Regions from separate parts of the Wujia sp. genome, predicted to be linked through region 2. Evidence: predicted binding sites of a transcription regulator. Region 2 holds the regulator's gene; the other holds the start of a gene.
The links. The regulator HrcA, encoded in region 2, represses chaperone genes, less so after heat shock. The targets are predictions, from matches to a motif close to TGTTAGCACTCNNNNNNNNNGAGTGCTAACA.
Positions count from the first base shown of each region.

Region 1 (10,674 bases), on a different contig from region 2:
CCACATAGATAAATCCGTGTTTTATTTCATATACTGTCTTTATTTTAATATAGAACATATGTTTTGTAAATGATAAATATTGGGAGGAACACCTGTTTTCAACATTTCCCGATATGAATGTAGAAATTTATACAAATTATAAATATTTATTTTGCAACTTCGTTACACTTTTGATGCAACTTTGATGCAATTATTTGCTATATTATGTTAACAAGGGCATATGGGATGTTCTAACAGATAACTTCAGGAAAGACAGGGAGATACATGGATATTAAAATAGACTCAAGAAAAATAAAAAAAGGGGATACTTTTGTAGCACTGCGTGGCATCGACCACGATGGACATGACTACATCCAGCAGGCTATCGAAAATGGCGCAGCAAAAATCATCTGCGAGGAAGGTAGCTACGAGGTGGAAACTTGCATCGTAGAAGATACCAGAGCTTATCTGGTCAACTATCTGAAAGATACTTACTATGACAAGATCAGCAAGCTCAAGTTGATCGGCATTACCGGTACAAACGGAAAAACCACATCGGCATTTCTGCTTCACCAGATGTTAAATAAGCTTGGCAGAAAATGCGGTTACATCGGCACGATCGGATTCTATATCGGAGAGAAGATACGAAGCCTCGCGAACACTACCCCCGATATCTATGACCTGTATACGATTCTACTGCAATGTCTGTCTCTCGGCTGTGAATATGTCGTGATGGAAGTAAGCAGCCAGGGGATCGCCAACCACCGGATTGATACGTTACGATTTGACTATGCCGTATTTACCAATCTGACACAGGATCATCTGGATTTCCACAAGACAATGGAAAACTATGCACTTGCAAAACAGCAGCTCTTCCGCATGCTGAAGCCTGGAGGAAAAGCAATTGTCAACTACGACGATTCCTACAAACAATATTTTCTGCTGGATGGAAATGATACTGTCACCTTCGGTTTTACCGGCGGAGATTTCAAAATGACAATGGACGCCACTGATAAATGCCACACAGATTTTACGGTCCGCTGCCCGGATTATACCCGGCACTTCACAACCAATCTGATTGGCCGGTATAACATCTACAACCTGATGACATCTGTAATTGTACTGACGTTAGAGGGCGTAGCCCCTTCCGACATTGCAGAATGCGCCACTGCTCTTGCACTTCCAAAAGGCCGGACAGAAACGGTTTTCTATGGAAATAATCTGATTGTAGTGGACTACGCACATACACCGGATGCAATGGAAAAGGTATTTTCCGCCGCAAGGGAGCTTACCAGCGGTGCCATCTATGCAGTCTTTGGATGTACCGGAGACCGAGATCGGGACAAGCGTCCGAAGATGACACAGATTGCCTGCGCCAATGCAGCACATGTGATTCTGACACATGACGATCCACACAACGAGGATCAGTCGCAGATCTATCACGACATGATCAAAGGACTGCCGGATAATAATTATGAAATTATCAAAAGCCGGGATGAGGCTATCAAAAAGGGCATTTCGCTCTTGAAGGGGAACGATATCCTTCTGATTCTTGGGAAAGGGCATGAAGAATTTATCCTTTGCAAAGATAAACGGATTCCGTTTAATGATATGAACGTCGTAAAAAAATGTCTGTCCTCCCCCTGCCGGCAAGGTATAGTTCCCTCCGCTATGCCTTTTAACCGGTACGCCTAACGGCTGTTACATAAAAAGGGCGACCACCATATTGGTGGCCGCCCAGTAAGAGAGGGGAAACGAAAAATCGTCTGGCTAGCTATTTAAATTATCCTTCGATGGCAATGAACTTCTTCTCTTCCACCTGTGGCTTTGCTTCTTTCTTTGGAACTGTAATCTTCAAGACACCATCCTCGAATTTTGCCTTGATATCATCCTGTGTAATCGCATCACCCACATAGAAGGATCTGTTGCAGGAACCTTCATAACGTTCCTTGCGGATGTATTTGCCCTTGGCATCCTTCTCATCCTTAGAGTTCTTTGTCGAAGCCTTGATGATCAGGTAACCATCCTTTACTTCTCCGGTTACATCTTCCTTCTTGAATCCCGGAAGGTTCATATCAATCTCGTAACCGTCTTCCTTCTCGAACACATCGGTACTCATCAGATTCTGAGCCGGTGCATCGTACTTGTAAACACCAAAACTTGGTGTATCAAAGAAATCATCCATAAAACTATTTGTAAATAAACTTGGCATCAACATAAGCCATACCTCCTTTTATACTTCACAATGGTCTGTATTTGTTTTTATTTCCTTCCCACTCGGGTTCCCTTCTCTAGGTCTTCCCTCATGTTCTAGGTGTACTATAACACACTTATTAGCACTCGTCAATAGCGAGTGCTAATAAAAATTGTGAAAAAAGTGTGAAATCTTAATTATGCAAAAAAACAGGCATGCCGCAACAATACAGCACACCTGTTTCAAAATCATGTTATTTACTTAAACTGATTCTGCTCTGCATGGCGTTTGAAGAAGTCCTTTGTCTCCTTCACAACCACACCACTCAAAGCGAAGATTGCGATCATGTTTGGAATCGCCATCAATCCGTTGAAGATATCGGCAATCGTCCATACTGCCTTTACTGTCATGTATGGTCCGATGAATACTGCCAAGATATACAACCAGCGATATACAAGGATTGCCTTCTTGTGCTTGCCTGACAGGTATTCCAGGCAACGCTCCGAATAGTAATCCCATCCAAGAATCGTTGTAAATGCGAAGAATACCAGACAAAGCATCAACAGGAATGCGGCTACCTGCTCGGAAATCGGAAGCCCCTTCTGGAATGCGTAGGTCGTTACCTGTACACCCTCTAAGCCTTCCTGCTGCCAAGCACCTGTCAATACGATAGAAAGTCCTGTCATCGTACAGATGATGATTGTATCAATAAATGTACCCGTCATAGAAACCAAGCCCTGACGTACCGGCTCCTTTGTCTTTGCAGCGGCTGCTGCGATTGGTGCAGAACCAAGACCGGATTCATTTGAGAAGATACCTCTTGCAACACCCTTCTGCATTGCAACGATCATCGTACCAACCACACCACCGGTCACTGCCTTTGGATTGAACGCGCCCTTTACGATTGTCACGAACGCATCCGGAATCTCTTTGATATTGCAGATAAGAAGCACCAGACAAAGCAGAACATAAAGCACTGCCATAAATGGAACGACGATCTGGGATACATTTGCAATACGCTTGATACCACCGATCAGCACAAGTGCCACACAGACACTCAGGATCAAAGATGCGATTACAACCGTCCACGAATATGTACCGATTCCGGGAATCTCTACGCTCCATGATTCACTCGGATCAAAGAATCCCTCAACAGCCGATGCAATACCATTCACCTGTGAGAATGTTCCGATACCGAACAATCCTACACAGATACCGAAGAATGCAAAGATCTTCGCAAGCCATTTCCACTTTGTACCCATACCTTTTTCGATATAGTAAAACGGTCCACCAAGGGCATGATTGTCTTCATCTACCACACGATACTTAACTGCAAGGAGTCCCTCAGCATACTTGGTTGCCATTCCGAAGAATGCAGCAAGCACCATCCAGAACAGAGCACCCGGACCACCGGCTCCAATCGCTGTTGCGACGCCGACGATATTTCCGGTTCCGATCGTCGCTGAAAGCGCCGTACAGAGTGCACCGAAAGAAGTTACCTCTCCTTCGCCCTCTTCCTCATTTTTCACCATCCATTTCAGGGCAAGCGGCAGTTTACGGATCTGCAACACACCCATGCGGATGGTAAGAAGGATTCCTCCTGCAATGATTAAAATCATAAGCGGCGGTCCCCAGACGAAATCATCTACTTTTGTCAAAAAGCTATTAATTGCTTCCCACATGTTTCCTTCTCTCCTTTATTTTATTTTAACAACATGTTCTCTATATTACACAGTTTTCCAGCTTTTGACAACATTTTTCCCTCAATTTATAAAGTTTTTTACTGTTTTCATATTAAATATACGGGGTATAATAGAGTTTATGATATACTTTATATGCCCAAACATGGATTTTAAAAAAGAAAGGAATACATTTTTATGAATCTTATTAAGAATATTTCCAAATCAGAAGTACATGTATTGAAGGATCAGGTTACTTATCAGGAGGGACAAGTTGCCAGCAAGACACTCGCCCAGAATGACGCCGTATCTATCACATTATTTGCCTTTGACAAGGACGAGGAGATCAGCACACACGAGTCTGGCGGCGATGCATTTGTTACCTGCTTAGATGGCGTCGGCAGAATCACAATCGATGGTGTCGAATACATCCTGCACGAGGGCGAATCCATCGTGATGCCAGCCAAGCACCCACACGCTGTCTATGGGGCAGAACAGTTCAAGATGCTGCTAGTTGTTGTATTTTAAATAACAGAAACCATAAATTTTAATCTAGGAATCTCCTATTTTAAAATTTATGGTTTCTTTTTACTTACCGTAGATATAATTGAGTCCTGCACTCAAAATACCCAACTCCATCGCCTGTTTTATAATAATAGCTATTACTGTATATAGTTTATAACGAGCAAAACGATCATTTATAATATCATATACTTTTTCAAATAATGTCTGCATCACAACCGCGATTAAAAGTCCTATACCAAACACAATAAGCTTCATTACAAACGAACTCAACGAAATATTTTCTATAACTAAAAGCATAATAGAACTTGATCCAAGTATAATCAAATTGATATTTAATAGAAATTTTAATAAACCACTATAGGCTCTGCTTTCCTCAAATGTATCTATTTTATCTATTATTTTTTTATATACAGAATAAACCACTGCCAACCATATATAGAGTCCTACAAAATAAGGTATCACATGCAATATCCAGGAAACTGTTTCTATAAACGATTTTCCAATGACAATCGCCACGATTATCATTCCGAAGATAAAGACTGGTGATATTCTGAAAAATACAATCCATATCATAATTTTTACCTCTTAAATGGAATCTGAAATGTGTGCTCCCAATTTTTTTCCTATCTCGAAAGGTGCAACAAAAAATCCAATCAATGCAGATAAAATAAATTTAACAAAGAAGTATACAATCCAGCCTGCAAATGACATCCATAAAAACATACTTGGCTGTATCTTATTCAATGCCCTCCACCCAAAAAAGGCACACACGAAATATGCAACTCCTGCAAGTCCTGAATCACTCATCCACAATGCATATGTAATACCCCATATTACAACACATGAAATTATCGTTATTATTGTTCTTTTCATCTTTTATCCTCCTAAAATTTACATTAATTGTGATCTTAGAGACATTAAATACGCCATATCTTCTTTCGAATATCCAGAGCACTCCTGCATTTCTAAAATTATGTTATTAATTATAAACCTCACTAAACTGTTATAATTTTGTTCCTGTAACTTTTTCGCCATATTTAAAGATATACTGATTATCAGACCAGGTTTTTTCATTTTTCTGGAAAACCATGGCAGCCCTTTTGATATCTCGTCATCATATAATGGGGAATTACCCATCCATGCTTTCATAAGGACATAACGATCAACCGCAAGACCAGCCCCTGGTCCAACCATAACATGTTTAATGCGATCCCAAAGTCTGTTAAATAATTCGTCTCGTTCTTCCTTATGATAGTTTGGATCACAAAGTGAAACATACAGCAAACATTCAAATTCGATCCAATCCCTCAAAAACATATTTTCAGAAGTAATTATACTGGACGAATCATCTGGACTTAAAATACTTTCGGCCAGTCCATCTGCTATCATATCTAATGTCTTATTTCTTTCCTTTTCATAATTCGCTATTCTCAATTGTAAATTTGTCAATTTCTCACCCCCTTACATCTGTCTATGTTTGCCTGATACGTTATCTAAATTTTGCCTGATCACCTCCATCAATTCAGGATCTCTGTCCTGTATTATTTCCAATGCTTCTGTCAAAAGTTTCTTTGCTTTTTCTGTTTTCCCGTTTTCCGGGTATTCCTTATCGAGCTTAAGAATAAAACGTTGAAACTGAAAACCCGTACAATCATTCGTAAATATATCAATCTGTGCTACCCGTTTTTTGATAGATATTAGATGCTTATCCAAATTCATATCTTCAGGTGCATCAGATGGAATACCATCCCCAACTATGTATAATACAGCCATATTGTTCTTTACACTTGCAAATGCCTCACCATAATAATCCGGTTTTTTCATATATAAATTCTCAACCATTTTATATACATTTAAAATGTAATAATACGAATCTACATAATAGCCTCTCTTAAATGTCTGGAAATGACACTCAAAATCGTTTTGCATCCGCATTTCCAGTTTTTTCGATGAATTACAATGTAACACCATCCCAGCAGGCTCAGACAATTTTATGTTTCTAAGTTTAATTTCCTCTTCTACGTCCATCCGCAACTCTTGTTTTTCATTAAATCCTCTGAAAATAAAGTGTAGTGTTAAACAATGATTTTCTTCCTCGCATTCAACCATACTTCTATTTTCCTCATCAAAAATCAGAGATTCATAATCTCCCTCCAGATTTTCATATAAAGTCTCTAAAATTCGAAATATTTGTTTTCCTGCCTCCTGTACAGATAAGCCATATCTGTACAGATCTCCTATTTTTACATCCATTTGCAAACTATCATCTACAATATAGGACTCACCTGTAACCAGGTCCTTTTTATACAATAACCTGTGCAGATATGACTGCCCTCTGTTTATCAAATTAAGCCGGTTGACCAGAATATCCGGTAATAAGTAATAATTCGTTTCGACTTCTATTTCCACCACATCGCCTTTCGAGATTGAAAAATCTCTCAGCAAACCATCTCGAACCAAAAAATGCAGCAAATTCAAAATATGATTATCCGACAACTGATTCTTATGAACGACCGGAAGTCTATAGACTTGAGATACTATACTATTAGACAGACGATGTATATGCACTGTGTTATATTTTGTATCTTCCAAAAACATGTTCCACAGCAAAATAAGCTGCTGTTCTGTCATGTCTCCGACCATTTTTCTTATCTGGCTCTTATACATTCTCTCAACCTCCCTATCTTTCAGTCGCTTTATCAAACAGATTTATCATCTCTATTTCACCTGATTCATGAATATCTGCCAGGCGCAATACATTTTCCTCTTTTTCATTGAATCCAATTAAAAAATACAATCCATTTCCAAAATGTATGATTTCTCTATACTTTGCCGGAATTACTTCAGTTATGTTATTTCCATCACATATCAATATTCCTTTTTTATTTTCATCCATGATTTCTGCTTCCAGATAAGCGTCTTCAATCTGTCGATTTTTATCCTTAAAGATATAGCATATGTTAAATTTGGCAATTTCATCATATTCTTGATCAAACACGCCTTGCATGGTAACAATCCCCATCTTTGCGGTCTTTTTATTGAAGATCTTTACCATATTTTCCTGATAGGCAATGACTTCACAATTATCTGAAATAACAAATGAAAACCTCTGTGTGACCGTTTCTTCATTCCATACAATCACACTCACTTCTTTACCTTTTTTGACGGCGGCTGTCCCGCTTATCGTATCCAATGGATATATATAATCAACCGGTCCAAATATTTCTTCATATTTCCGGTCTATCAAATACCACGCCTCATCTTTTATGGCACGTGCGCATCTCCCTTGTCCTTCGTCAAAAGAATATATTTGGTCGTAAATTGCGGAATCATTGAGAGACTGTGCTTTTGTTTTAATGACGTCATTCATTTGCCAGCAACTCAGACTTATTATTATAAACATTAGAATTACTTTTGAATTTTTTCTCAATTCATTCCTCCCTATTTCATATTTGAAAAACATTCTAACCTGTTTCAGGTTAATAGTCAATACTCTGTTTCAGGTTAGGGTATGATAATCAAAAGGAGGTTCCTCATGAATAATCGATTACGTGAATTAAGAGAAGACGCGGATTTATCGCAAACCAAACTTGCAAAGATTATTGGAATGTCTCAAACTGGATATTCGAAATATGAAACAGGAGAAAATGATATTCCCACACAGATTTTAATTAAATTATCTAAGTATTACAATACAAGTATTGACTATCTATTATGTCAGACAAACGTCAAAAAGCCATATCGCTAAAAAGCCGCCGAGCCGGGAATCCAAGTCCCAGTCCGACGACTTTTTTCTTTCTTCTATCTTATATATCGGCAGATTTTCACTACTGCTTTACATTAACTGCCTTCATACCCGAATATACAGTGCTTGCTCCAAGCTCAATTCCCTATGCCAGTCTCTCTGTATTTGTTACGAACCGATCATCACCAACAGATGTTGCAAGTACATAATCAAGTTATTCTATATAAACCCACGAAAGACTGCCGTTACCACAAACACCTGTAACAGCGCCGTCCACATAGCTGCATACGATTCTGCATGATCCGACACACATGTACGACGTGTGCGAAGGGCAACCAGCGCAAGCGGCAATACCGGAAGGAAATATCTTCCCTGAACTCCTTCGATTGTCCGATACGATATTGGAGTCCAATAAAAAAGCATAGCTGCCATAGACAGGACACAAACGCCTGCAACTACCATCCACATCCAGGTCCGTTCACCGACCTGGATCAACTGCGGCTCCTTCTCTTTGCGCAATGCAGCATAAACCATCACCACAAGGAAACCAAGCACGATCACATACGGGATCTGTATGGTAAACCAGCCAAGAGATCCTCCCAGCATCTGGCTCAGATATACATCAAACTTATACATCATTGTATTTAATAAAAGCTCTACAATGTATATTGGATTCTTTAGCAGATATCCCATGGTATATCCATTTTCCTCAGACCAGTCCAGGTGTCGGTTATTTATATTCTCCGGAAGCAGCCATCCATGTACCACACGCACTGCGGCATAGCAGATTCCCAGAGCAGCAACCGCACATACAGCTATCAACAGAACCTTCATCCATGGTTTCCACTTCTTCCGCCATGCTGCAAACACATCCCTGTTTGCCCGGATAAAACGCGGGATCAACATACATGGGAGTGCTACTAACGGAATCAGCGAATACCCTTTACAAGGCAACAGCAATAACATACTGCACCCAAGCACAGTGTAATCCCAGATCCGTCCTTTACGTTCTTCCTCCTGCGCGTATGCTATTTTGAGGGTTTTCGCAATTACCAGAATACTGAGTGCCAGCAATCCCGCATCATAGGAAAATGATGCTGCCTGCTGCATGGTAATCGGCAAACATGCCCACACGAGTACCGCACCCTTAGCAAACGGAATCCATTTTATGGCATAGTACGCCGCCACAAGGAACAAAATCAGATTCAACAATCTGCCCAGCATATACGTAAGCGTTGTACTAAGATGGAGTAAACGGCCGATCGTAAGCCCAAGAGCCGAGCATATATACAGGTAACGAGGCTTCTGATTTGCAACGATTCCCGTATCTACCAACTCCCGGTTCTGAGCAGTCGTAAATGCATCCTTGTACTGATACGCATAATCTCCACGCACCAGAATCTGTTCATTGTACGCATGTCCGACATCGTCCGCACGCATCCAGACCGTTTTCTCCCGGATTCCCATCATCCGGTTCGACAACTCATATGCATTATACAGATGTGTCCGCTCATCGGGTGCTGCCATCAAAGGAATGGTCAGATAATACACCAAACCAATCGTAATACCCAAAAGCAGAAACAGTTTGTGCGTTGGCATCTCCTCTTTGTTGTAAAACAGACAGCTCCACGCGAAAATGCCGGTCAACAAAATCAAAAGCACATAAACAATGTTTAATATAACAAAATACGCATCCGCACCTGTCTGCTTATCATGATATGTGAGATACGCCATGTACGCATACAGAATCAAAACAACCAAAAGCATCCCCACATACAACACATATTTAATTCTCTTTTTCGCCTGAGCCTGTTCTCTCTTTTCTTCCATCATTCTACTGTAATCGTTCCTATATCCTCTCCTGCATTCTGACACACCAAAGCAACGCTATATGTTCCTTTTGGAAGAGACTGTTTCAAAAATACGACCTCAAACCCTGCAAATGCCAGACGTTTTCTCCGATATGCATCCCGGATATCCGGTCTGTACGCATGCCCTGCTGCCACCTTGTAACAGATTCCGTTCGTATCCTTTACTACCACATGTACATCCTTGAAATCCTTCGTCTCCTCATCAAATGCCCAGCCTACAATCTTAACCGGTTCCTCATCCAGAAAATCCTCCACTTTGTAGCGAAGCCGTTTGTCCGCACTCCACGTCTCAGTTGTAGGCTCCGGTGCTGCAATGTCTTTGGCATGCAGGACATTCAATGTGAAATCATCACGGTTTCGAACAAGATTCGGATTATAACAAGGATCATATCCTCTATACTGTGGATGTCTGTCATATAACTTCTCCATTTCCCGTTGCTGTCTTGCAACTTTCTCCGGAGAAACCGCATCGTATCCCCGGCTGATTGATTCATAATGATACAGACGTACATCCGTGCGCACAACATTATAGTATCCTTTTTCCAGCAACTGAAAGCACAGATCCACATCATTGTATGCAACTGGCAAATCCTCACAGAATCCACCAACTTCCTCAAACTTCGACCGTGCTATCATAAGGCATGCACCTGTAACCGCGCTGTAATTATATTCCAGTTTATT
Region 1 is NZ_DBMFCD010000005.1:141,234-151,907, forward strand. It holds gene ACZQK9_RS06705 (UDP-N-acetylmuramoyl-L-alanyl-D-glutamate--2,6-diaminopimelate ligase) at 265-1,674, shown strand; gene ACZQK9_RS06710 (Hsp20/alpha crystallin family protein) at 1,763-2,197, opposite strand; gene ACZQK9_RS06715 (alanine/glycine:cation symporter family protein) at 2,431-3,855, opposite strand; gene ACZQK9_RS06720 (cupin domain-containing protein) at 4,051-4,380, shown strand; gene ACZQK9_RS06725 (hypothetical protein) at 4,441-4,950, opposite strand; gene ACZQK9_RS06730 (hypothetical protein) at 4,963-5,250, opposite strand; gene ACZQK9_RS06735 (hypothetical protein) at 5,269-5,826, opposite strand; gene ACZQK9_RS06740 (hypothetical protein) at 5,839-7,044, opposite strand; gene ACZQK9_RS06745 (hypothetical protein) at 7,058-7,807, opposite strand; gene ACZQK9_RS06750 (helix-turn-helix domain-containing protein) at 7,913-8,125, shown strand; gene ACZQK9_RS06755 (DUF2142 domain-containing protein) at 8,342-9,955, opposite strand; gene ACZQK9_RS06760 (glycosyltransferase family 2 protein) at 9,952-10,674, opposite strand, start outside.
Region 1: a site for HrcA is predicted at 2,311-2,341, ahead of ACZQK9_RS06710 (Hsp20/alpha crystallin family protein). Genes of this name have one in related genera too.

Region 2 (10,674 bases):
AATCCCTGCCCAGATATAAATGTTCTCCTTTTTTCATACGATATATTACGCCAAGCAATTCCCCTTTTGTTCCAATTACCGCACCGTTATCATCCATATGCAATGCCACACTGCGTGTCACTGTCTGATCTGCATCCTGTCTTTGAAATAAATTTCCAGATTCCGGACAGAACAGCTCCTGCACTTTCCGGTAATATCTCCGGCTTACCGGAAGCCATCGTTCTCCCACTGACACCTCATATCCCTGCAGCCCGGCAATTTTTGATTTCCTGACTAAAAAGCTTTGGTGAATTCGCAAAAAGCCATAGTTTCCGATCTGTTCCTCAATATCTGCAAGTTTCCCATAAAAAGGGATTTCCTCTCTGTCTGTATGAATCAACAGACGTCTTCCATTACTCTCAATATATTGGATATCCGCAAGCAAAACCGTCCGGTATGCCGACTCTGATTTTATTGTGAGCATTTTCCCCTGTCTGTACCCTGCCATATAACGTTGCAGACAAACAGGCAAATCCACGGACATATTCTTCTTTAATATATAGCCCATTGCCTGAACATCATATCCTTCGTAGACGTATTTCGTTTCTTCTGTCACAAAAATAATATCCACATCCAGCTTCTTTTGTCGAATTTTCTTTGCCAGCTGTAATCCATTTTTTGATTGAAACGTTATCTCGAGCAGCAATAAATTAAATGGAACTGTTTCCCTTTCCAGTTCCTGTTCCAGTGTCTCTGCATCCGCATATTCCATGCAGGAAAATTCCTCGTTATAAAATAACACCTTCGTCAAAATCTTGCGAACCGATTCCCGATTCTCTGCATTTTCATCACAAATTCCTATACGTAACATTCTTCTATCCCCGTTGCACAGAGACAAGATGCGTTCTGCGCATCTCGCTCTGATCAGCGTCTGCAAATGCACCGCATAAATGCGTGCATTTTCTCATCACAATAAACAAAAAATCGAGTACTGAGTACCCGATTTATATTTTATCATGTTCCTTTATTTTTTCCAATATTCCTGATATGCTTTTCTTACATCTTTATCATATGTCCGGCCGATCGGAATGATCTTTCCACTCTGTACCTCTAACGTCTCCACACCCAAATAGATGATATATGCCAGATTCACGATATACCCGCCATGCACACGTATCATATTATCCCCAATATTCTTACTGATCCCTGCAAGCGATTCATAACAGATATATTCCCGATAACGTGTAACAATATTGATAGTTCTTCCGCATTTCTCAATATATATAATATCCGGACGATTAATGAATACATGATGTCCTTCACAGATAATCTCCATGGACTTCCGGTTTTTATCCTGTTTTACCAATGCAATTGCTTTTTGCATTGCTAATCCCAACACCTGTTCTGCATCTTTCCGTCTTATAAAATAACAATGATTTGTCTCATATACATCTTTAATTGCATTTTCATCTTCTGTCAGATATATAATCTTACAAAAAGGAAACGCGCCATTAATCTGTTTTGCAAGAGCCACACCATCCATTCCGCTATTTGGATACTGTGTATTCATAATCAATATCTCACAATCAAAAACCATTTCTTCCATATCTATCATAATCTCATTCGGTGTATATGGTCGAAATAAAATCCCCTGTGTTTCTTTATAAAGATCACTTAATACAAGAAGTAGTTTTCGCCTTACTTCGCAGCTTTCATCACAAATTCCTATTTTCATCGTTCGTCTCTTCCCCGGTCCCAAATATTCATTTTGTAAATATTATCATAAAAAACACCCCAAAAACGAAATCCTGCTGATTTGGCTATATATCCGGTATAATTTACGATTCTTTTACAATTACTGACTAGCGATATCTTAGCAAAAAATGCATTTTTCAAATAAAAAATGTAATATTTATACTGTTTTTTGTATTAATTAGTATATTTTTCTATCAAGTAAAACCCTCACTATGAAATACCCCTGTTCAACCAGAATTCAATTGTCACCTGAAACAATGCCTCATAGGTGTCCGGATCCTCATATGAAAAATATAATTTGTATTTTCCATCCTCCAAATCTGAAGCAAGCGGAATATATAATGTAAACGCATCCTTATCAAAGTGAAATTCCGGCGTAAACCATGTTGCATAATCCCATGTACTCTCCATGCCAGCCAAACCATAGATCGGTTTATAAATTCCAGTTTCCGAATCATACTTTTCAAAAGTAAATGAATATGTGAATGTTTCCGACATCTGCGGTGGATTTGCCAGAAGACTGTCATAATATTTTAATCGAAGCTTTGCGCAGTCTCCATAATATGGATCTGTTGCCATCTGTGAAGAATCCATGACACCTCCAAGATTTCCATCCTCCATATACTCAAACGCATCAATACTGACACGTTCTGTCTCCGAAGATGTGACATTCAAAATTGTATCCAGTTTTTGCTGTTCCTCAAGTTCTTCCTTTGTTGGCACATGCATTACCATAGAATTATCCAAATTCCCGGTCGTTTGTTCTGCCTCTGACGCAGGCTCTGGCAATGTACTGATCTGTCCATCTGTCTGTGTTGCTATTTTTTCCTCTGTCGATGCATCGGTTGGCGTTACCGCTACATTCTCCGGTTGATGTATTTTTAGCCGGAGCATCCAGATTGTCCCACCAAGTATCAAAAGAATCAAAATCAATACGATACCCCGAAGCTTCTTTCCAGTCTGCAAATATCGTTTCGGTATACTGGATTTTGGAATTGTATAAATACTCCGCACTTCCCCCTGATTGGCTCCATCAAGCAAAGCTTCCCGCATCGCCTCCACGGTCGGATAACGATCCTCGATTTTTACAGACATTGCCTGCATGATCACCTTTGATAAATACATCGGAATCTCCGGATTCACTACACAGACAGGCTTTATCGTATCCTCCAGTGCACGACCGAAAGATTCCTCCGGCTTTTCTCCGGTCGCTGCAAAATAAAGTGTGGCACCAAGTGCGTAGATGTCTGTCCACGGGCCCTGTTTATCCTTCTTTGCGTACTGCTCCGGCGGTGCATATCCCGGCTTTAATACAACCGACATCGTCTGTTCTCCATCCAGATATACCTGCTTTGCCGCGCCAAAATCAATCAGTTTTACCGTAAGATCCTCACAGATAAATATATTTTCCGGACTGATATCCCGGTGGATCATATCCGATGCATGAACAATTGCAAGCGCATCCAGCACCGAGAGACAGATATGTATGATATGATCCGTGTCCAACCGGCCTCCATGGTCAAGTACATACCGCTTTAACGTACAGCCATGCAGATATTCCATGACCATATATGCAGTATCATTTTCTTCCAGATAATCATAAATACTGACAATATTCGGTTCTGCCTGAAATCGTGCCACATCCTGTGCTTCCTTCAAAAACCGGACCAGTCCACGATGATATTCCTTCTTCTCATTTCCAACCGGCACACAGACTTTTGAAGAATCTACACTGCGTGTTGCAATCCCGGACGGATAATACTCTTTGATTGCAACATAAGCCTGCAAAAGCGGATCCCATGCACGATACGTGATTCCAAATCCACCTGCACCGATCACTTCTTCAATTTTATATCGCTCTTTCAAAATAACACCCGGTTTTAAACACCGGGTGTTACTCATACTACGATTCGACGGACTTTCAATCATTCCGCGTTCTCCCCATTAATCGCATTTTATTTCTTTCTTCCGATTACAGATACCCAGTCGTTCATATGCACGACATCGATAACTTCAAAACCATTCGCAGTCATTGCATCTGTGACATCTTTTTCCTTCACATCCAGAATTCCGGATGTAATAAAATATCCATCCTGTTTCAGATACGGTCCAATTACCGCAGAGAGAGGCACGATCACATCTGCCAGAATATTGGCAACAACAATATCATACTGTCTATCTACCTCCAGATGCTGTGTTTCTTTGATTGATGAACGATCAAGCTGGAATGTCGTTCCCTTGCCAATATAATTATCCGCAAGAAGATTTCCACACGAAAACTTAATCTTATCTTCACTCATATGATTAAGCTTTGCATTTTCTTCACTTGCCCGTACAGCAAGCTCATCAATATCCATACCATGTACAAAGCCTGCTCCAAGCCTTGATGCGATCATGGATAAAATACCACTGCCACAGCCGACATCAAACACCGTATCGCCCGGCTTTAAATATTTCTTTAACTGTCCGATGCAAAGCTTCGTTGTCTCATGGGAACCCGTTCCAAATGCAATACCCGGATCAATCTCAATCACGATGTCATCCGGCTTCGCGTCTTCAACTGTCTCCCAGGTCGGTTTAATCACAATATCATCATAGAGACGGATCGGATGGAAAAACTGCTTCCAGTTGTTCATCCAGTCTTTGTCCTCTGTATTTGAAAGTGTTATATTCTTGCTGCCTACCGGTATAAACGCTTCAAGGCGGGTAAGCTCTGCAGCTATATCCGCCCTTAACGTTTCTATATTGAAAGAGTCATCTATGTAGCAGGAAACCTGTGCGGTTCCATCATCCTCGCCATCAACAAGCGGGATATCCACAAACATAGCAGCCTTATCTTCCTCGGTAAGTGGCACATGATCTTCTATCATCACACCTTCCACACCCTTTTCATCTAAGAATGCAGAGATGAGATCAACAGCTTCCACCGTTGTATCGATGGTCAGTTTTGTCCACATCATTTTACCTTACCTATAATCCTTTTTTGAACCCTTTCTTTCTCTTATGATCACCAAAAATCGAAGAACCGGACGATGCCGCATCCGTAGACGAACGCGCATTGACCGTTGTATTCGCATACTGATTCAGAATCGATTTTTGCTCTTCTGTCAGCTTATCCGGTACCTGAACAACCAGAGTGATATAATGATCACCACGTACGGTCTTGTTACGAAGTGTCGGAACACCCTTGCCCTTCAGTTTTACCTTTGTATCTGTCTGTGTACCAGGCTTGATCTCCAATTCATAAGGTCCGTCAATCGTTGTAACGGTGATCTTACCACCCAGCGCTGCCTGTGTAAATGTAATCGGCTCAGAAGAGTAAAGATCATACTCCTGTCTCTGGAATCTAGGATCCCGGTCGACAAGCACGGTTACAAGCAGGTCTCCACGTTCACCGCCGTTGATACCCGGCTCGCCCTTTGCACGAATACGGATACTCTGACCGTTGTCAATACCTGCTGGAATAGCGACCTGAATCTTCTTCTTACTCTTTACATAACCAGAACCTGCACAGTTGCTGCACTTATACTTGATAATCTTTCCGGAGCCGCCACAATCCGGACATACGGATACGGTTCTTGCCATACCGAACAATGACTGCTGGGTATAGACAACCTGACCTTTTCCGGCACATTTGCTACAAGTCTCCGGCTGATGTCCCGGCTGCGCTCCTGTACCATGACAGACCGTACATTCATCCTTCAACGGAAGCTCCAGCTCTGTCTGTGTACCAAATACAGCATCTGTAAAACTAACACGTACGGTTGTCTTGATGTTCGCACCCTTAACCGGACCATTGGACTGTCTCTGACGGCTGCCGCCACCGAACATATCTCCGAAGATATCTCCGAAGATATCTCCCATATCTGAGAAATCAAATCCACCGAAGCCGCCCGGACCACCGCCCTGCTCGAATGCAGCATGACCATACTGGTCATACTTTGCACGCTTCTCAGGATCGGACAGTACAGCATATGCCTCTGCAGCCTCTTTGAACTTTTCTTCTGCTTCTTTGTCTCCCGGGTTTGTGTCCGGGTGATATTTCTTCGCTACCTTACGGTAAGCTTTTTTCAAATCCGCCTCGGAGACACCTTTCGTGACTCCGAGGACTTCATAATAATCTCTTTTATCAGACATCTGCACTCACCCTTATTATTCGTAATCTGCTTTTATCAACTTGCTCCCCGTCTTAACGCTTAGACTTCCTTGTAGTCTCCATCCACTACATCGTCTGAATAATCTGGTGTGCCTGTGCCTGTACCAGCGTTTGCACCAGGACCGTTCTGCTCATAGAGCTTTGAGAACAATTCCTGTGCGCTGTTCATCAAGGTTTCCTTACCAGCCTTGATCTTCTCTACATCGTAGTCTGTCATGGCATCCGGATCTGTGCTCTCGATGATATCCTTCAAAGCCTTCAGATCAGCCTCTACCTTTGTCTTATCTGTTGCAGAAAGCTTATCTCCTACATCGGAAAGTGCTCTCTCTGTCTGGAATACCATAGCATCTGCATCGTTACGTACTTCGATTGCTTCCTTACGCTTCTTATCCTGTGCCTCGTACTCAGCAGCTTCCTTCACTGCTCTATCGATATCCTCATCGGAAAGGGATGTTCCGGATGTGATTGTGATATGCTGCTCACGACCTGTTCCAAGATCCTTTGCAGATACGTTTACAATACCATTTGCATCGATATCGAATGTAACCTCGATCTGTGGAACACCACGTCTTGCAGGAGCGATACCATCCAGTCTGAAACGACCAAGGCTCTTGTTATCTCTTGCGAACTCACGCTCACCCTGTACGATGTTGATATCAACGGCATCCTGATTATCCTGGGCTGTTGAGAAAATCTGGCTCTTGTTTGTAGGAATTGTTGTGTTTCTCTCGATCAGGTGTGTAGCGATACCACCCATTGTCTCGATAGAAAGTGTAAGTGGTGTAACATCCAGCAGAAGGATCTCGCCGGCACCTGCATCACCTGCAAGCTTACCACCCTGAATAGAAGCACCGATTGCAACACACTCATCCGGGTTGATACCCTTGAACGGATCCTTGCCTGTCAGCTTCTTAACCATATCCTGAACAGCGATGATACGTGTAGAACCACCGACCAGAAGTACCTTATCAAGCTCTGCTGCTGTCAGATCTGCATCCTTCAATGCTGTCTGTACAGGAACTCTTGTCTTATCTACCAGATGTGCTGTCAGTTCATCAAACTTCGCACGTGTCAGATCCATATCAAAGTGCTTTGGACCGTCCTGGGTAGCTGTGATGAATGGAAGGTTGATGTTTGTTGTTGTAGCGGATGAAAGCTCTTTCTTTGCCTTCTCTGCTGCTTCCTTCAATCTCTGCATAGCCATCTTATCTGTTGAAAGGTCTACGCCCTCAGCCTTCTTGAACTCTTCGAGCATATACTGTGTAATTGCGTTATCGAAATCATCACCACCAAGCTTGTTATCACCGGCTGTAGCAAGAACCTCGATGACACCGTCGCCAATCTCAATGATAGATACATCAAATGTACCACCACCAAGGTCGTATACCATGATCTTCTGCTCTTCTTCGTTATCCAGACCATAAGAAAGAGCTGCTGCTGTAGGCTCGTTGATGATACGCTTTACATCAAGACCTGCGATCTTACCTGCATCCTTTGTTGCCTGTCTCTGTGCATCTGTGAAGTATGCAGGAACTGTGATAACTGCTTCTGTAACCGGCTCACCGATATAGCTCTCGGCATCTCTCTTCAGCTTAGAAAGAATCATAGCTGAAATCTCCTGTGGAGAATACTTCTTACCATCGATGTCTACCTTGTAATCGCTACCCATATGTCTCTTGATGGAAGCGATTGTCTTATCTGCGTTTGTAACTGCCTGACGCTTTGCTGCATCACCAACGACACGCTCGCCGGTCTTTGTAAATGCAACAACAGATGGTGTTGTTCTTGAACCCTCGGCGTTTGTAATAACAACCGGCTTACCACCTTCCATAACTGCTACACATGAATTTGTTGTACCTAAGTCAATACCAATAATCTTACCCATAATATTTTTCCTCCTAATTATTATCTCTTAAAATATGCTGATTGATTTATTGTAAAAGGTTAATTTGCAACCTTTACCATGCTGTATCGCAATACCTGATCCTTGTACATATAGCCTTTCTGCATCTCTTCGGCTACAACGTTCTCTCCGTAATTTTCATCTTCCACATGTGTTACCGCATTGTGGTAATCCGGATCAAATGTCTTGCCTTCTGCATCCATCGGCTTTACGCCAAGTCCCTCAAGTGATACCATGAGCTGCCGGTAAATCTTATCGACACCCTGTTCAAATGCCCGGTCCATATCCTCTTCCGGAATACTGGAAAGGGCACGTTCCAGATTATCCACTACCGGAAGCAGCTTCTCTAAAACTTCCTTGGCTCCGATATCATACATCTTCTTGGATTCCTTCTCGTTCCGCTGACGCATGTTCTCGAACTCTGCCAGCAGGCGCTTATATTTCTCTTCGTTGCCGGCTGCCAGCTCCTTTGCCTTCTCCAGCTCAAGCTGAAGAGCCTTGCTGCCCCTGCGGTTTCCTTTTGAAACCGGCTTTGGCTTTGCGGCCTCCGCTTCTTCCTTGTTCTCTGCCGGAACAGTTTCTTCTTCGTTCACCTGCACGTCGGTTCCTTCTGTTACCGGAGCATCATCCACAGCCTTAACTTCTTCGACTGTCTCCGCTTCTTTATTTGCATTTACATTTGTCTTATTGGCCATTCTCATTCACCCCTTCGCCTTTCTTGAATATCTCATCGAGTTCGATTGTCAGGTTCTTCAATGTACTGACAACCTTCTTATAATCCATTCTCTTCGGTCCCAATATTCCAATTGTTCCCTTTGCGCCTTCCGGCATCTGGTAGGTCGCTGTAACAAGAGAGCAATCTTTCAGGCTTGGTGTCTCATCTCCAATATATACCTGAATTCCGGATTCGTTCGTCTTTCCGGTTGTCTCTTCCAGCAGATGGGATACTTCGTTCTTATCCTCGAGCTTCTCAAGCAATTCACTCGTCTTGGATATATCTCCAAGCTCCGGATACTTCAGAATATTTGTCGCACCGCTGGTATAAACCTCAAGTTCCTGTGCCTCATGTATCGCTTCCACAATTCCCTGAAAGATCTGGTCTAATATCTCACCATACCCTCCGGACTGCTTCTTCATCGCCTGAATCATCTCCAGATTGATATCCTCTAAGCTTGCACCCTGTAAGAAGGTATTCAATAAGATATTAAATTTCAGAACATCTTCATTATCAAGGTCCACATTGATGTGAATCATCTGATTCTTAATAATGTTACCCTCAACCACAATGACTGCGAGAAGCGTATTCTCATCTACAAGAGAAAGCTGGATAAACTTGACTGTTTTCTCATAATTTGGTGCCGTAACCATCGTTGCATAATTGGTATTGTATGCCAGTACCTTCGCAACCTGTTTCAAGAGCACCTCCATGCGGTCCACCCGTTCTAACAGTGTGTCACGCTCCTGCTTTGCAACCTCTGCAAATTCTTCTTTCTCGTCCATCAGCTGATCGACATAGAACCGGTATCCGGCATCTGTCGGGATTCGTCCTGCCGATGTATGTGGCTGAATAATGTATCCCATTTCCTCCAGATCTGCCATCTCATTCCGGATTGTAGCGGAACTTAAGTTCAGATCGGTGTACTTTGAGATTGTTCTGGAACCTACCGGTTCCCCAGTCTCCAGGTAATTGGAAATAATGGCTTTCAGGATCTTCACCTTACGCTCATCTAATTCCATCTTATCACCTCTTCGAAAGCCTTTTATTTATTAGCACTCATTTCTATCGAGTGCTAACCCTATTGGTAGACTACCACTACATATAGTAATTGTCAAGGAAAATTATCATAATTTTGTGAAAAAAATGTGTATTTCATCTATATGAAAAAGAGTGCGGAAAACCGCACTCTTTAGGGAAGAAAAATCACGGATGATTGTAAATTTTATTTGTTATCTGCGTTTGGATTTTCCATCAATGTAACATCAACAGTCTTCTCCACATACGCATCGTCCTTCAGATATTCAAAAGTAATTGGAACCGTCTCTCCGGCTGCATAATAATTCAGTTTCTCTGTTAATTCCTCAGCACTGCTGATGGACTGTCCATCAATCTTCGTAATCACATAATTCGCCTTGATGCCTGCCTTCTGCGCGGCACTCTTGCCGGCTACTTCTGTGACAAGAACACCTTCCGGAATACCATATGCTTCTGACACATCGGAAGATACGGTTGCACAGGAGATTCCAAGATAACCTTTCTCATTCTCATCAACCTTTTCACGTGTCTGACGGTTCATCAGATCATCCAGACGATCCTGTACAGCAGTAATCGGAATTGCATATCCCATGCCTTCCACGGTTGTATCGGAATACTTCGAAGAGTTAATACCAATAACTTCGCCCTTCATATTCAGAAGTGCGCCGCCACTGTTACCAGGGTTAATGGCTGCATCCGTCTGAATGAGCGGTGTTGTGTTCGTGCTGTTTGTACGGTCCTTTGCACTGACAATGCCAGTTGTAACAGACTGTCCATAGCCAAGTGCATTACCGATGGCTACGACCTGTTCACCGACCTTCAGGGAATCCGAATCACCAATCGTGGCAATCTTGATCTGATTCATCGTGGATTCCTTTATATCACTGAGCTTTACAACAACGATTGCAAGGTCCGTGTCGCTATCGGTACTCTTTACCTGTGCCTCGTAGCTCTCACCATCTGCAAACGTTACATTTACGGTTGTGGCATCACTGACAACATGGTTGTTTGTTACCATCAAAAGCTCGCTGTCATTCTCACCGATGATAATACCGGAACCGGAGCCTTCTGCCTCATACTGCTGTGTATAACCAAACATACCCTGCTGCTCCACGATTGCCGAAATGT
Region 2 is NZ_DBMFCD010000001.1:269,681-280,354, reverse strand. It holds gene ACZQK9_RS01300 (LytTR family transcriptional regulator DNA-binding domain-containing protein) at 1-850, opposite strand, end outside; gene ACZQK9_RS01295 (LytR/AlgR family response regulator transcription factor) at 1,004-1,714, opposite strand; gene ACZQK9_RS01290 (serine/threonine protein kinase) at 1,945-3,663, opposite strand; gene prmA (50S ribosomal protein L11 methyltransferase) at 3,690-4,694, opposite strand; gene dnaJ (molecular chaperone DnaJ) at 4,705-5,871, opposite strand; gene dnaK (molecular chaperone DnaK) at 5,931-7,775, opposite strand; gene grpE (nucleotide exchange factor GrpE) at 7,835-8,488, opposite strand; gene hrcA (heat-inducible transcriptional repressor HrcA) at 8,478-9,530, opposite strand; gene ACZQK9_RS01260 (S1C family serine protease) at 9,734-10,674, opposite strand, start outside.